Regions from separate parts of the Actinomadura sp. 9N407 genome, predicted to be linked through region 2. Evidence: riboswitches for the same ligand, from Rfam matches in the RefSeq annotation. Region 2 holds a riboswitch; the other holds the start of a gene.

Region 1 (7,854 bases), on a different contig from region 2:
CGTTGTCGAGGACGACCCGGCTGAGCAGGTCCGCGAGCCGGGTGCGGTCGGCCTCGTCGAGGCTCGCCGGCAGCAGTTCGACCCGCCGGCAGGTCTCGTTGTAGAACTCCTCCGCCAGCTTGTCGCCCTCGGTGGTGAGCGTGACGCGGACCGCGCGCGCGTCCTGCGGATCCGGCTCGCGCCGGACGAGGCCGCGCCGCTCGGTCCGGTCCACCAGGCCGGTGAGGCTGGACTTCGCCAGCCCCAGCACCCCGCCCAGCTCGCTCATCCCGTACGGCTGGCCCATCAGCACGCAGAGCAGCTGCCCCTGCTGCGGGGTCAGCCCGTGCTCGCGGCTCGACTTGGCGTACACGGCGTCCACCAGAAAGGAGGCCCGCACGAGCGCGGTAACGACGCTCATCGACTCGTCCGAAGAATTCCCCATTCGGCCAGAATACGGCAGGGGGTGCGGTTGTTGTCGCAGTAGGACAAGAAATTCGTAGGACGAACTTCTGGGCCGCGCTCGCCCGTACGGGAGCGGCCGCCCGCTGAAAGGGGAGCAAGATGACGCAGGCACGGAAGACATTGTTCGGAATCGGCGGCGGGAGCGCGATCGGCACGGCGCAGGAGACCCTGCGGCTCGCCGTTCAGGCGGACGAGCAGGGGCTCGACCTGTTCTCGGTCTCCGACCATCCCTACTTCGGCGACCGGCTGGACGCCTACGCGATCATCGGGATGGTGCTCGGCCGGACCACCGGGATCGCGGGGCTGGCGAACGTCACCAACCTGCCCAGCCGCCCCGCGCCCATGCTGGCGCGCACGATCACCTCGCTGTCCGCGCTCTCGGGCGGACGGATCGTGCTCGGGATGGGCGCCGGCGGGCTCTGGGACGACATCGTCCGGCTGAGCGTGCCGCGCTGGAGCCCGGGCGCGGCCGTACGGGCGCTCGAAGAGGCGATCACGCTGGTCAAGGCGCTGTCCGGCGGCGGCGACCCGGTGACGTTCGAGGGCGAGTTCTACCAGGTCACGGCCCTCGACCCCGCCCCGGTCCCGGCCGCGCCGGTGTGGACGGGCTCGGTCGGGCCGAAGTCGCTGGCCGTCGCCGGCCGGGTGGCCGACGGCTGGATCCCCGGGCACGCCGCCGACTGGCTCAGCCCGCGCTACCGCGAGTCCCGTCCGGTCATCGACGACGCGGCGAGGGCGGTGGGACGCGATCCCGGGGACATCGCCACGGTCTACAACCTGCCCGGCCGCATCACCTCGGCCCCGCTCGCCGCCACCCGCGACGGCAAGGGCCGCTGGAAGGGCGGCTCGCCCGAGCAGTGGATCGAGGAGCTCACCGGCGCGGTGCTCGAGCACGGCGCGTCGGGCTTCACCTACTTCCCGGCCGGTGACACGCCCCTGGACGTCGCGCTCGGACGTTGGGCCCAGGAGATCGTCCCGGCCGTACGCGAAGCCATCGAGAAGCCCGCCTGACGAGCACCTTGCGGCGGGCGCGCCGTTCTCAGGGGCTGGGGATGTACGGGGGTGCCACGCCCCAGCCCCACTTGGGGACGGGTGCCTGCTTCGGCGGTGTCGCGCCGAGCTGCGAGTTGGACAGCGCCAGGCGGGTGCCCCATTCGATGTAGCCGAAGAAGGCGGCGCGGAACTCGGGGTCGTCGGGAAGGCCGACCTCGTCGGCGGCGTCCATCAGCAGGCTGACCCAGCGGCGGCGCTGCGGCTCGGTGATGGCCTTGTCCGTGTGGTGGGAGAGCATGCTGCTGTAGCCGCCACGTTCACCGGTGTAGCGCGAGGGACCGCCGAAGACCTCCGCCAGCCACATCGCGACGAACGCGGGATGGTGCGGGTCCATGTGGGCGAAGAGCGGGCCGATCAGGTCGTCCTTGAGCACCCGGGCGTAGAACGCCTCGGTGAGCCGCTCGAACGCCTCGCCGCCGCCCGCCCACTCGTACACGCTCGGAACGGACGCGCCCGCGCCGCGCACGGGGGTGCGCTCGTAGTGGCGCATCTCCTCGATCTGCTTCACGTACGGGCGGATCTCGGCGAAGAAGGCGGGGAAGTGCTCGCCGCCCCGGAAGCCCTGCAGGTGGTCCTCGGCGGAGGTCCAGGTGATGCGCAGGATGTACGACTCGGGCTCTTCGACGCACCGGGACAGTTCGTACTCGACGCACTGGGGTGCGGCGGCGAGGGACACGGCGGCGCGCGCGTAGGCGGACTCGAACTCGTCGGCGTCCTGCCGGCCGATCCGGTAGCGGATGTACTCGACGATCATGTGATCACGGCCCCGATCCATAGTTGGCGCCATCAATGTAATCGAGTAATCATCGGTCTGGGGATGGGTTGGCCGGACCCGGCACCCGAGTCGGGTACCGGGTCCGGAACCCGGGTCCAGGAGGGACCGGCAGGTCAGTCCTGCGTGGGCCGGCGGGCCCAGGCGACGCCGCCCGCGATGGCCGCGATGAGCAGCGCGGCGACACCGATCCACAGCCAGCCGGACGAGGAGCCCTTCTCCTCTTCCTGGCCGGCCGCCTGCGTCGTGGCGGGAGCGGCGGGGGCGGGGGCGGCGGCGCCCGACGGTGCCGTCTGCGTCGCCGGCGAGCCCTTCACCGTGAACGTGTAGGTACCCGTGATCGGGTGGCCGTCGCTGGACACCACGCGCCAGCCGACCGTGTACTCCCCGTTCGCGAGCGTCCCCTTCACCGGCTGGGCGACCTTGTTGTCGATCGCCTGCGCGGCTCCGGCCTCGTGCCGGGTGCCGTCGGGGCCGGTGAGCACGATCCGCGGGACGCGGACGGTCCCGGTGAAGGTCAGTTCGATCTCGCTCGGCGACGCGATCTGCGCGCCCTTCTCCGGGTTGGAGGACTTCAGGGAGTCATGCGCCCAGGCGGGGGCGGCGCCCAGCCCGAGCATCGCTCCGACCAGCGTGAACGCTACTGCGATCTTCCTGATGCTCATGCCTGCCTCCTTGCCCATGACCGCCTTCCTGCTCATGCCTGCCGCCTGGTACGGGAGAGGCCGAAGCCGCCGATCCCGATTCCGATCACACCGGCGGCCAGCCCCAGGCCGCCGACCAGCCGGGCCGTACCGTCGTCAGCGGACGCGGCGGACGCGGGTGTCTTGGCGCTCGTGGCGACCATCCCGGTAGCGGCCGGGGCGGTGCCCTTGGGGGTGAGCTTGAGGACCGGCGCCGGATGCTCGGGCTCGTTCGTCCCGTCGCCCGGGTCCTGATCCCACTTCACGACCTCGTCGTTGGAGTAGGTCTGCTCGGCCTTGAACAGTACCTGGTCGACGTTGGTGGGCAGCGGGCCCATCGAGACGTCGAACTCCTCGAACCGGCCCGTCTCGATCTCGCCGCCCGTCCAGACGATCCGGGAGACGGCCTCGGTGATCTCGCCGCCGTCGGTCTTCACCGGCGCCTCGAGCTTGGCGCGCTCGACCTTGACCGTCCAGCCGGGAACGGCCCGTACCGACACGTGCTCGATCGGGTGGCCGGCCGGCATCTCGATCGCCAGCTTGGTGGTCCCGGCATTGGGCCGCTCGTTCGGGACCCGGAAGGAGACCTTGGTGAACGAGCCCTGCTCGGCGGTACGGGGGTTGGCGGTGACGTGGGCGGCGGCGCCGGAGGCCAGGCCGACGATCGAGACGGCGGTCAGCGAGGCGAGTGCGGCGGCCCTGCGGGCGCGCCTGGACATGTCCCTGGACATGGGGATTCTCCGTTCGAGGCGTACGGAATTCGAGGCGTACGGGTTCATGCCGGACGCGCCGGGAATGGGCGCGCGTCCGGTGGCGTACGGCACTCCTCGTACGGCCCGTTCAGCCGTACGCGAGCGCCCTCGAACGCCGTGGCGGCCCGCGCCGTACGACCTGGTGCCGCAGGATCCGGCCGGCCGGACCCGTCGTGATCTCCGCCACCGTCACCCGGGGTGTACGGGGTGGCACGGTGACGGGTTCGATCGTGAGCAGCAGCCGCGCGGGGCGCTCGGCGATCCGCCGCGCCAGGGACCAGGCGGCCCGTTCACCGCGCCGCAGCCACCAGGCCGAGACGACCGCCGCGCCGATGTGGGCGAGCGTCATCGCCGTACCCGACTCGTGGCCGGCGATCTCGGCGGGCGCGTGATGCCCGCCGGTGGACGAGGCGCCCGCGTACAGGCTGTGCAGGACGAACTGGCCGCCCAGCAGCCCGCCGAGGACGGTCGGCAGCGAACGCTCGTGGCCCGCCAGCGCCAGCGTCACCGCGAGGACCCCGCCGAAGCCGGCCACGATCGCCCAGGAGGGGACCGTGGTGGTGGAGGTCAGCGCGTGCCCGAGGGTCGCCAGCGTCACGCAGACGGTGGTGAAGACCACCGCCCGGGAGGCCCGGAACAGGGGACGCGGCGGCTGCGGTGACATGGCGCGCCCATCGTCCCACCCCCGGCCGGTGATCTCCACACACCCCCCGAGATCGGTATGGCCGCCCCACATCTAGTGTTGTCGCAATCGGCCTCACCTAGATGTAGGGTCATGATCGTGCTGGTTCGCCCGTGCCGATCGAGGGCGCGGGCGTCGTAAGAGGGAACCCGGTGAGATTCCGGGACTGCCCCGCAGCGGTGAGCGGGAACGACCGCCGTCATCGGCACTGGCCCACGCGGCGTTCAGGGAACGCGGCGAGCGGGCCGGGAAGCGACGGCCACTAGGTCACGTCCTCCTTCCGGGAGGCGTGCTGCCCGCGAGTCCGAAGACCTGCCCGCACCGATGTTTCGTCCAGGCCTCGCGGGAGGGCCGGTGGGCGGTGCGCGGCGGCCTGCCGTGCTCCCCTCCCTTGCCGCGGGGCGAGCTCGCGAGGGAGAGAGCACGTGACACGGCAACTCACAGCGCCGCCGGCCACGCCCGGTGTTTCGGACGGTGTTTCCGACGGTTCCACGGGCGTCGCCGCTGAGATCGAGCGCGCCTGCGCCGGACTGCCCGGTGCCGATCCGCGGCCGCTGCTGGCGGCGGTACGGGGCGAGGCTGGCGACGCGCGGCGGCGGGAACGCGCCATCGCCGAGGCCGCCGCGCTGGTGGCCGCCGAACCCGCGTACTCCAGGGTCGCGGCGCGGCTGCTGAGCCTGCGGATCGCCGCCGAGACCGAGGCCGAAGGGGTACGGACGTTCGCGGAGTCCGTCGCCGCGTCGCACGCGGAGGGCCTGCTGGCCGACGAGGCCGCGGCCTTCGTCGCCGAGAACGCCGATGCCCTCGACGACCTGATCGACGCGAGCGCCGACGAGCGTTTCGAGTATTTCGGGCTCCGCACGCTCTACGACCGGTACCTGCTGCGCCACCCGAGCACGCGCCGCGTACTGGAACGGCCGCAGTTCTTCCTGATGCGGGTCGCGTGTGGATTGTCCTACAGCGACGAAGTCGCATCGGGGGGTGTGGGGGGTAGCCCCCCCACGGGTGGACACGACACGGTGGGCGACGCCGCTGAGCTGTACGGGCTGCTCAGCACGCTGTCGTACCTGCCCAGCTCCCCGACGCTGTTCAACTCGGCGGCCCGCCGCCCGCAGCTGTCGTCCTGCTTCCTGCTCGACTCGCCGCAGGACGAGCTGGAGTCGATCTACGAGCGGTACGCGCAGGTGGCCCGGCTCAGCAAGTACGCGGGCGGGATCGGGATCTCGTGGACCCGGGTCCGGTCGCGCGGGTCGCTGATCCGCGGCACCAACGGCCACTCGAACGGGATCGTCCCGTGGCTGCGGACGCTGGACTCCTCCGTCGCCGCCGTCAACCAGGGCGGCCGCCGCAAGGGCGCCGCATGCGTCTACCTGGAGCCGTGGCACGCCGACGTCGAGGAGTTCCTGGAACTGCGCGACAACACCGGCGAGGACGCGCGCCGTACGCACAACCTCAACCTCGCCAACTGGATCCCGGACGAGTTCATGCGCCGGGTCGAGGCCGACGGGACCTGGTCGCTGTTCGACCCCAAGGAGGTCCCCGAGCTCACCGACCTGTGGGGCGAGGAGTTCGACGCCGCGTACCGCAAGGCCGAGGACGACGGCCGGTACGTACGGCAGGTCGAGGCCCGCCGGCTGTACGGGCGGATGATGCGGACGCTCGCCGAGACCGGCAACGGCTGGATGACGTTCAAGGACGCCGCCAACCGGGCCTGCAACCAGACCGCCGATCCCGGCCGCGTGGTGCACCTGTCCAACCTCTGCACCGAGATCCTCGAAGTCACCGGAAACAGCGAGACCGCCGTCTGCAACCTCGGCTCGGTCAACCTGGCGGCCCACACCGGCGAGGACGGGATCGACTGGACGCGGCTGCGCGGCACCGTCCGTACGGCCGTCCGCTTCCTGGACCGGACGATCGACCGCGGCTTCTACCCGACCGACGAGGCGGCGGGGGCCAACCGGCGCTGGCGGCCGGTCGGGCTGGGCGTGATGGGCCTGGCGGACGTGTTCTTCAAGCTGCGGCTGCCGTTCGACTCGCCGGAGGCGCGCGAGCTGTCCACCCGGATCGCCGAGGAGATCGCCCTCGCCGCGTACGGCGCGTCGGCCGACCTGGCCGAGGAGCTGGGACGGCTGCCCGCGTACGAGCACACCCGGACGTCCCGCGGCCAGCTTCACCTGGACCACTTCCCGGACGCGAGCCCGGCCCGTACCGCCGAATGGGACGCCCTGCGCGCCCGGATCGCGGACGTCGGCCTGCGCAACTCGCTGCTGATCGCGATCGCGCCGACGGCCACGATCGCGTCCATCGCGGGCTGCTACGAGTGCATCGAGCCGCAGGTGTCCAACCTGTTCAAGCGCGAGACGCTGTCGGGCGAGTTCCTGCAGATCAACGGCTACCTGGTCGCGGACCTGAAGGCCCTCGGGCTGTGGACGCCGGCCGTACGGGACGCGATCAAGCGCTCGAACGGCTCCGTCCAGGGCATCACCGACCTGCCCGGCGAACTGCGCACCCTCTACCGCACCGCATGGGAACTGCCCCAGAAGTCCCTGATCGACCTGGCGGCGGCGCGCACGCCGTACATCGACCAGAGCCAGTCGCTCAACCTCTTCATGGAGACGCCGACCATCGGCAAGCTCTCCTCGATGTACGCCTACGCGTGGCGGAGCGGTCTCAAGACGACCTACTACCTGCGCTCCCGTCCGGCGACGCGGATCGCGCAGACGACGATCACACCAGCGGCCACGACGGCGACCACGGGCGCCACCACGGACGAGGCCGTCATGTGCTCCCTCGAAAACCCCGAAACCTGCGAGGCGTGCCAGTGAGCCTGCTCGACCCCGGCATGGACCTGACCCTCAGGCCCATGCGCTACCCGGACTTCTACGAGCGCTACCGCGCCGCCATCCGCAACACCTGGACGGTCGAAGAGGTCGACCTGGCCTCCGACCTGGCCGACCTCGCCAAGCTCTCCCCAGAGGAACAGCACCTGGTCAACCGCCTGGTCGCGTTCTTCGCCACCGGCGACTCGATCGTGTCGAACAACCTCGTCCTCAACCTCTACAAGCACATCAACGCCCCGGAGGCGCGCCTCTACCTGTCACGCCAGTTGTTCGAGGAGGCCGTCCACGTCCAGTTCTATCTGACGCTGCTGGACACCTATATCCCGGACAACGACGAGCGCGCGCGGGCGTTCGCGGCGATCGAGCACATCCCGTCCATCCGGGCGAAGGCGGAGTTCTGCTTCCGCTGGATCGATTCCCTGGGCGGCCTGGACTCGCTCCAAACGGCCACCGACCGCCGAACGTTCCTGCTCAACCTCATCTGCTTCGCCGCGTGCATCGAGGGTCTGTTCTTCTACGGGGCGTTCGCGTACGTCTACTGGCTCCGTTCCAGGGGCCTCCTGAACGGCCTCGCGTCCGGCACCAATTGGGTGTTCCGGGACGAGTCCATGCACATGGAGTTCGCCTT
Region 2 (7,854 bases):
CTTGAAGGCAAGGCCGGGGCGGCTGAGTTGCTGGAGGCGGTGCTCCGCCTGCTCGGAGACGGGCTGTTGCCGGACGGGTTCCGGATCTGCCGAGTCGACTCCGATGGGCTATGGGTGAGCCGGGCGGACGGAAGAGAGTTCCCGATGCGACGGATGAGTGACGGCTATCGGACGGTCGGCGCGCTCGTCGTCGACATCGTGCGACGGATGCATCTCTCCTATGGGGATCTGCGCGTTGAGGAACGGGACGGGATCCCCACGCTGCCCTATCCGGGCGTGATCCTCATCGATGAAGTGGATGCGCATCTGCATGTGAGCTGGCAGAAGAAGATCGGCGGTTGGCTCAAGGCGCATTTCCCCGAGATGCAGTTCATCGTGACCACGCACAGCCCGTACATCTGCCAGAGCGCCGACCCCGGTGGGCTGATCCGCCTTCCGGGACCGGACGAGCAAGCCCCGCCGAGGGCAGTTGACGAAGATCTGTACGCCCGGATCGTGTACGGGAGCGGGGACGATGCCGTCCTCTCCGAGCTGTTCGGGCTCGAGACCCCCTACTCGGACGAGGCGGAGCGGCTGCGTGATCGGCTCGGTGAGCTGGAGGGGCGGGTGCTCGACGGAGCGGCGTCCGAAGAAGAGGTCGCCGAGTACCGGGATTTGAGCAAGAAGCTGCAGAGTTCGCTCGGCGCACGGGTACACGAGGTGTCGTCGAGGCTCGGGCTCGAACCGTGATCCCGCTGGCGCGGCCGCCGCTCGATGACGAGTTGGCGGCGAGCCTCCAGCGGCGAGGCGATGAGCTGGTACGAAAGGGCGCGGACGGTGATGGGGCGAGGAGGGCCTGGAACGGTGCCCGGGCTGATCGCGGACGGCTGCGTGAGTTACTCGCCGGGATGGCGTCCGGCATTGAACGGTGCATGTACTGCGGCGACAGCCTGGGGACCTCGATCGATCATTTCGAGCCGCTGAAAGAGGCGCCGCTCCGGGCTTTCGACTGGCTGAACCACCTGCTCGCCTGCTCGATGTGCAACAGCAACGAGAAACGCGACCGCTTCCCGAGGGCGTCCTGCGGGACGCCGCTGCTCGTGGATCCATCCAGGGACGATCCGTACGACCACATCCGACTGGTCCTTGCCACGGGCCGCTATCGCTGGCGCACCGAGCGGGGCGAGAGCACTGTCGAGGTCTTCGGACTGAACAGGAGCGATCTCGTTCTCGGGCGGATGGCCGCCGTCGAGCGCACCGAAGCCATGGTGCTGGCCCGGGGGATCGCGCTCGACGCCGGCAACGAGGCCAAGGCGACCCGGTTGCTGGTGTCGCTGCTGAATCACCCGTTCGTGGACGTGCTCTACGCGATGGTCCGTACGGCCGATTCCCCGGGTGCGGTCACGGTTCTGGAACCGGCGACCGTTGTCGGGCTGAAGGATCCGGTCTATGGGTTCAGGATTCGCGCCAGTTGAGTTTGATGAGGCGGTTCTTGGCGTCCTCGGCGAACTCGGGGTCGGCGACGACGTCGTAGCTGGCGGCGACGATCTGGCTGCGGGAGGCGAAGTCGCGGCGGCCGCCGGTCGCCGCGTGGGCGATGAAGCCGAAGACGGCGCCGAACACCGCGCCGAAGATGATGCCGCCCAGCAGCAGCGGGAACACGGCACTGTGGTTCACGGTGAAGAAGGTCAGCAGCAGGCCGACCAGGAGGCCGAACCAGGCGCCGCTTCCCGCGCCCGCGAGGGCGGCCTTCGCCTTGGTGACGCGGCCGAGGACGGTCTCGACCATCTTCAGGTCGGAGCCGATGATGGCCGTGTGCTCGACCGGGAACTTGTCGTCGGAAAGGAAGTCGACGGCGCGCTGGGCGCCCTCGTAGGTGGTGTAGGAGCCCACGATCTGGCGGTCGGTCGTGGGTGGAACGGCATGCGTGGACATGCGGTCCCTCTACCCATGGACGGGCGGCCTGCACATTCGCCCCGCACCCTCCGTGCCCGGATCCGCTGCGGCTACGATGACGGGGCGATGGCGGACGAGGAATCCGGTGCGAGTCCGGAGCTGTCCCGCAACTGTGACCGGAACACCTCCCCGACCATCGGGAAGGAACCGGGAGTCAGGAACTCGGCGCCGTCGCTGACCTCATCATCCGAGCCGGGGCGCGGAGACCCCGGGGGAGGCGTCGCCGATGCGTGCCCTGCTGCTGTCCACGGCCGATACCGAGCTTCTCGCCGCGCGCGCGGCCGGGGCCGGATACGTGACCGCCAATCCCGTACGGACCGGACTCGACGAACTCGACGCCTTGACCGAGGGCGTGGACGTGGTCCTCGTACGGCTTCTCGGCGGCCGCAAGACGTGGCCCGATGGTGTCGAACGGCTCAGGGAATCGGGCCTGCCGCTCGTCCTTCTCGGGGGAGAGGGCGACCCGGACGCCGAATTGATGGCGCTGTCGACCGTCCCCGGTGGGGTGGCGGCGGAGGCACTGGATTATCTGCGCGAGGGCGGCGTCGACAACCTGCGCGAGCTGGCCCGGTTCCTGAGCGACACGGTTCTGCTGACGGGGGAGGGCTTCGCGCCTCCTGTCCCGATGCCTTCGTACGGGGTGCATGGGGATTTCCCGGTACGGGGCGATCGGCCGACGGTCGGCGTCATCTTCTATCGGGCTCATGAGCTGTCGGGTAATACGTCGTTCGTGGACGTGCTCTGCGAGCGCATCGAGGCGGCCGGGGCCGATGCCCTGCCGGTCTTCTGCGGATCCCTGCGCGGGGTCGAGGACGGGCTGCTGGAGATCCTGGGACGGGCGGACGCGCTGGTCGCGACCGTGCTCGCCGGGGGCGAGGCGGGCGAGGACTCCTGGGACGCGGGCGCGCTGGCCGACCTGGACGTACCGGTCGTCCAGGGGATGTGCCTGACGTCGAGCCGGGCGGCGTGGGAGGCGTCGGACGGGGCGCTGACGCCCATGGACGCGGCCATGCAGGTCGCGATCCCCGAGTTCGACGGCCGACTGATCTCGGTGCCGTTCTCGTTCAAGGAGGAGGGCCCGGACGGCATTCCCGTCTATGTGGCCGACCCGGAACGGGCCGCGCGGGTCGCGGGAATCGCCGTACGGCATGCGCGGCTCAGGCACCTGGACAACGAGGACAAGCGGATCGCCCTCGTCCTTTCCTCCTACCCGACCAAGCATTCGCGCGTCGGGAACGCGGTCGGCCTGGACACCCCCGTGTCAGCTGTACGGCTGATGCGGCAGATGGCCGAGGCCGGATACACGCTGGATGATGCCGATGCCGATGCCGATGCCGATGCCGATAGCGATGCCGCTGGAGTCGGCGCTGGTGCCGGCGCTGAATTGTGGAGCGACCCGGAGAACGGGGACCCGCTCATCCACGCGCTCATCGCGGCCGGCGGGCACGATGTGGAATGGCTGACCGAGGACCAACTGCGGGAAGCGCCGGCAAGGGTCAGTCTCGACCACTACAAGGAGTGGTTCGAGGTCCTTCCCGAAACGCTCCGCGAAGGCGTACGGGAGCACTGGGGCGAGCCGCCAGGGGAGCTCTATGTGGACGGTGACGACATCGTCCTCGCCTCGCTGCGGTTCGGGAACGTGATCCTGATGATCCAGCCGCCCCGGGGCTTCGGGGAGAACCCGGTGGCGATCTACCACGATCCCGACCTGCCGCCCTCGCATCACTACCTGGCCGCGTACCGGTGGCTGGACCGGGAGTTCGGCGCGGACGCGGTCGTTCACCTGGGCAAGCACGGAACGCTGGAGTGGCTGCCCGGCAAGGGACTCGGGCTGTCGCCGCGGTGCGCCCCGGACGCGGTGCTCGGCGATCTCCCCCTCGTCTACCCGTTCATCGTGAACGATCCGGGCGAGGGCACCCAGGCCAAGCGGCGCGCCCACGCCACGGTGGTGGACCATCTGGTGCCGCCGATGGCCCGCGCCGAGACCTACGGTGACCTGGCCAAACTCGAACAGCTCCTGGACGAGTACGCGACCGTCGCCGATCTCGACCCGGGCAAGCTGCCGGCCGTACGGGCGCAGATCTGGACACTGGTGCAGGCCGCCCAGCTGCACCACGACCTGCACCAGGACGAGATGCCCGGCGAGACCGAGTTCGACGACTTCATCCTGCACGTCGACGGGTACCTGTGCGAGATCAAGGACGTGCAGATCCGCGACGGCCTGCACATTCTCGGCCAGCGGCCGGTCGCCGAAGGCCGCGTCAACCTGGTCCTGGCCGTACTGCGGTCGGCGCAGGTCTGGGGCGGGGTGGCCGGCGCGATGCCGGGACTGCGCGCCGCCATCGCCGCCGAGTACGGCCTGGACGAGAAGGCGCTTCTCGCCGACCCGGGGCAGCGGGTCGAAGACGCGGCCCTCACACTCACCGAACTGGCCGAACGGGCTGAACTGCCCGAGGGCCCGTCCCGTACGGCGTCCGACGTGATCGACCTCCTGGAGGCGGTCGCCCGGCGGCTCATCGAGGCCATGGAACGGGACGGGTGGACCGGACCGGCGAAGGTCTGCGCCGAGGTGCTCGGCCGCGAAGTCACGGACGTCGTACGGCTGCTGGAGTTCGCGGCGTCGGAGGTCGTCCCGCGGCTGGACGCGACCGAGAACGAGATCGGCGCCGTCCTGCACGCCCTGGACGGGGGCCACGTACCCGCCGGGCCGTCCGGTTCACCGACGCGGGGCCTGGTCAACGTCCTGCCGACCGGCCGCAACTTCTACTCCGTCGACCCGAAGGCGATCCCGTCCCGCAACTCGTGGGACGTCGGCGCCGCCCTCGCCGACTCGCTGATCGCACGGCATCTGCAGGACACCGGCGCGTACCCGTCCAGCGTCGGCCTCACCGTCTGGGGAACGGCCGCCATGCGGACGCAGGGCGACGACATCGCCGAGGTGCTGGCACTGATCGGCTGCCGCCCGGTGTGGGACGACGCGTCCCGCCGGGTCACCGGATTCGAGATCGTCCCGCCGGACGAGCTGGGACGGCCGCGCATCGATGTCACGCTCCGCATCTCGGGCTTCTTCCGGGACGCGTTCCCGCACGTCATCACCCTGATCGACGACGCCATCGCGGCGGTCGCGGAGCTGGACGAGCCGGCCGAGACCAACTACCTGCGGCGGCACGCGAAGGAGGACCACGCGCGGCACGGCGACTGGCGGCGCGCCACGTCCCGGATCTTCGGCTCCAAGCCCGGCGCGTACGGCGCGGGCCTGCTCCCGCTGATCGACTCCCGCAACTGGCGGGACGACTCCGACCTGGCCGAGGTCTACGCCGTCTGGGGCGGCTACGCGTACGGGCGCGGCCTGGACGGGCGCGAGGCCCGTACCGACATGGAGACGTCGTTCCGCCGGATCGCGGTCGCCGCCAAGAACCAGGACACCCGCGAGCACGACATCGTCGACTCCGACGACTACTTCCAGTACCACGGCGGCATGGTCGCGATGGTCCGCTCACTTACCGGCAAGAGCCCCGCGGCGTATGTGGGCGACTCTGCGCTGACCGACCAAGTGAGAACGCGCACGCTGGCCGAGGAGACCCACCGCGTCTTCCGCGCGCGCGTCGTGAACCCGCGCTGGATCGCCGCGATGCGCCGGCACGGCTACAAGGGCGCGTTCGAGCTGGCCGCGACCGTCGACTACCTGTTCGGGTACGACGCGACCGCCGGTGTCGTGGACGACTGGATGTACGAGACCCTCGCCAAGGAGTACGTCTTCGACGCTGAGACCCGCGCGTTCATGGAGCAGTCCAACCCGTGGGCACTGCGCGGCATCACCGAACGCCTTCTGGAGGCCGCCGACCGGAAGCTCTGGAACGAGCCGGACCCGGACACCCTGCGGCAGCTCCGCCAGACCTACCTGCAACTGGAAGGCCGCCTCGAAGACGAGTAAGCCCCAGCCGAGTAAGCCCCAGCGGAGCAAGCCCCCGATGAGCAAGCCCAGAACCGACTGTTCAGAACATGGCGTTCAGAACATGGCGATCGAGAAGTCGTCGAACACCACTTCGGTCTCCTTGTCGCCGGTCGTGTTCGTGCGCCCGGCGGCGAGCCCGGACGCTCCGAGCACGAAGCCCTGCGTGGCCTGCGCGGCCCGCGCGACCGTCCTGCCGTCCACCCAGAGACCGAGCTGGACGCGCGCATCCCCGTCCTTGTCCTCGGTCCACGCGCACGTGGCCTGGATCCGGTGGAACGCGGCCGGGTCGAAGCCGGAGACCTTCGCGGAACGCAGCGGCGTGATCCGTTCGCCCTTGACGGTGCCGATGGTGGCGCTCCCGTCCCGGCTCACCGTGAACAGGACCGCGCTCTGCCCGTTCTGGTAGCAGTAGAGCCCCGCGGCCGCGTCCGGCTCGGTGCCGCGGATCTGTGCCCGGACATCGAGCAGTTGCGGATTCAGGGAGTTGGAACGGTCGCCCGGCACTTCCCGGGAGGGATCGTCGGCGTACTTGCCCGTGACGAGGTAGGAGCCGCCCGCGTAGTACTGCCGGCCGTCCGCGCTCCGGGCCGTCCAGCCCGAGCCGGGATCGGCGAAATCGTCACGGAAGATCACCCGGGTCGGCTTGGGCGGCGCCCCGGTGAAGTCGTACGTGGTACTGATCGCGTGCGGGGTGCCGACGGGGTCGGGTGAGGGCGATGCCGAGGTCCGTTCGCCGGCGTTCGGCTTCTCGTCTCCGCTCATAAGCGGAACGAGAGCGGCGGCCAGGAGGGCGACGGCGACGGCCGCACCGGCCGGGATCGCCCACCGCTGCCAGCGCCTCCCACCATCGGACGGCCCCGCCGCCACGGTCGGTGGTGCCACGTACGGTGGCGGCCCGGCGACGGTCGGAGGCGGCTGAACCGGCGCGGATGGAACGGGCGCGGATGGACCGGGTGCGGCCGGAACGGTCGGGAGCGGATCCAACCGAGTCCGCGCCGCGGGCACGGGCCCAGAGGGCGCGGGCGCCGGGGGACCGGACACCGGCGGAGCGGGCGCCGGCTGCTCGGGAACCGGCTGTTCCTCGCCGGTCAGCTCGCGCAGCAGTTCACCGGCGCCGGGCCGGTTCGCGGGATTCTTGTCCAGCGCGCGGGCGACGAGGCCGTGCAGCGCCGGATCCAGGCCGTCGAGGACGGGCGGCGTGCTCGTGACCCGGTTGATGATCTCGGGAACGGTGGCTCCGCTGAACGGCGCGCGCCCCGTACCGGCGAACGCGACGACGCAGCCCCAGGCGAAGATGTCGGCGGCCGGGGTCAGCTCGCCGCCGACCATCAGTTCGGGCGCCATGTAGGCGGGCGTGCCGACGAACTGCCCGGTACGGGTGGGCCCGTCGACCGCGTCCAGGGCCCGCGCGATGCCGAAGTCGATCACCCGCGGACCGGTCGGCGACAGCAGCACGTTGGACGGCTTCAGGTCCCGGTGGACGATCCCGGCGCCGTGGATGGCCCGCAGCGCGGTGGCGATGTTGACCGCCAGCCCCTCCAGATCACCGCCGTGCATCGGGCCGCGGTCCCTGACGGCCTCGTCGAGGGACGGCCCGTCGACGTACTCGGTCACCACGTACAGCGGCTCACCGTCCAGCCGGGCGTCCAGTACGGCCGCCGTACAGAAGCGGCGGACCTGCCGGGCGGCCGTCACCTCGCGGCGGAACCGTTCGTGGAAGGCGGGGTCGTCGGCGAGATCGGCGTTGATGACCTTGACCGCGACCTGCCGTCCACCCTCGTGCCGTCCACCCTCGTGCCGTTCGCCTTCCTGCCGCCCGAGATACACCGTGCCCATGCCGCCCTGGCCGAGCCGGCCGATGAGGCGGTACGAGCCCAGGACCTCAGGGTCGCGCGGTCGCAGCGGGCCTGCGGGCATCGTTCCTCCGGGAGTCGGTGGCGGGATGCCCGGGCAACGTTACCGGC

The links. Region 2 has a riboswitch for cobalamin ahead of cobN (cobaltochelatase subunit CobN). Riboswitches for the same ligand answer to the same signal wherever they lie in the genome.
Region 1: linked by a shared signal. The riboswitch ahead of ACH34Q_RS42335 (ribonucleoside-diphosphate reductase subunit alpha) and the one ahead of cobN (cobaltochelatase subunit CobN) in region 2 are both predicted to bind cobalamin.

Annotation. Positions count from the first base shown of each region.
Region 1 is NZ_JBIRAW010000044.1:64,672-72,525, forward strand. Features, by position in the region: gene ACH34Q_RS42305 (MarR family winged helix-turn-helix transcriptional regulator) at 1-424, opposite strand, end outside; gene ACH34Q_RS42310 (LLM class flavin-dependent oxidoreductase) at 544-1,455, shown strand; gene ACH34Q_RS42315 (group II truncated hemoglobin) at 1,484-2,251, opposite strand; gene ACH34Q_RS42320 (copper resistance protein CopC) at 2,386-2,934, opposite strand; gene ACH34Q_RS42325 (YcnI family protein) at 2,967-3,683, opposite strand; gene ACH34Q_RS42330 (hypothetical protein) at 3,793-4,368, opposite strand; cobalamin riboswitch at 4,473-4,721, shown strand; gene ACH34Q_RS42335 (ribonucleoside-diphosphate reductase subunit alpha) at 4,812-7,211, shown strand; gene ACH34Q_RS42340 (ribonucleotide-diphosphate reductase subunit beta) at 7,202-7,854, shown strand, end outside.
Region 2 is NZ_JBIRAW010000006.1:6,093-13,946, reverse strand. Features, by position in the region: gene ACH34Q_RS11260 (AAA family ATPase) at 1-729, shown strand, start outside; gene ACH34Q_RS11255 (HNH endonuclease) at 726-1,454, shown strand; gene ACH34Q_RS11250 (general stress protein) at 1,435-1,914, opposite strand; cobalamin riboswitch at 1,967-2,120, shown strand; gene cobN (cobaltochelatase subunit CobN) at 2,162-5,869, shown strand; gene ACH34Q_RS11240 (protein kinase) at 5,945-7,807, opposite strand; gene ACH34Q_RS11235 (amino acid permease) at 7,847-7,854, opposite strand, start outside.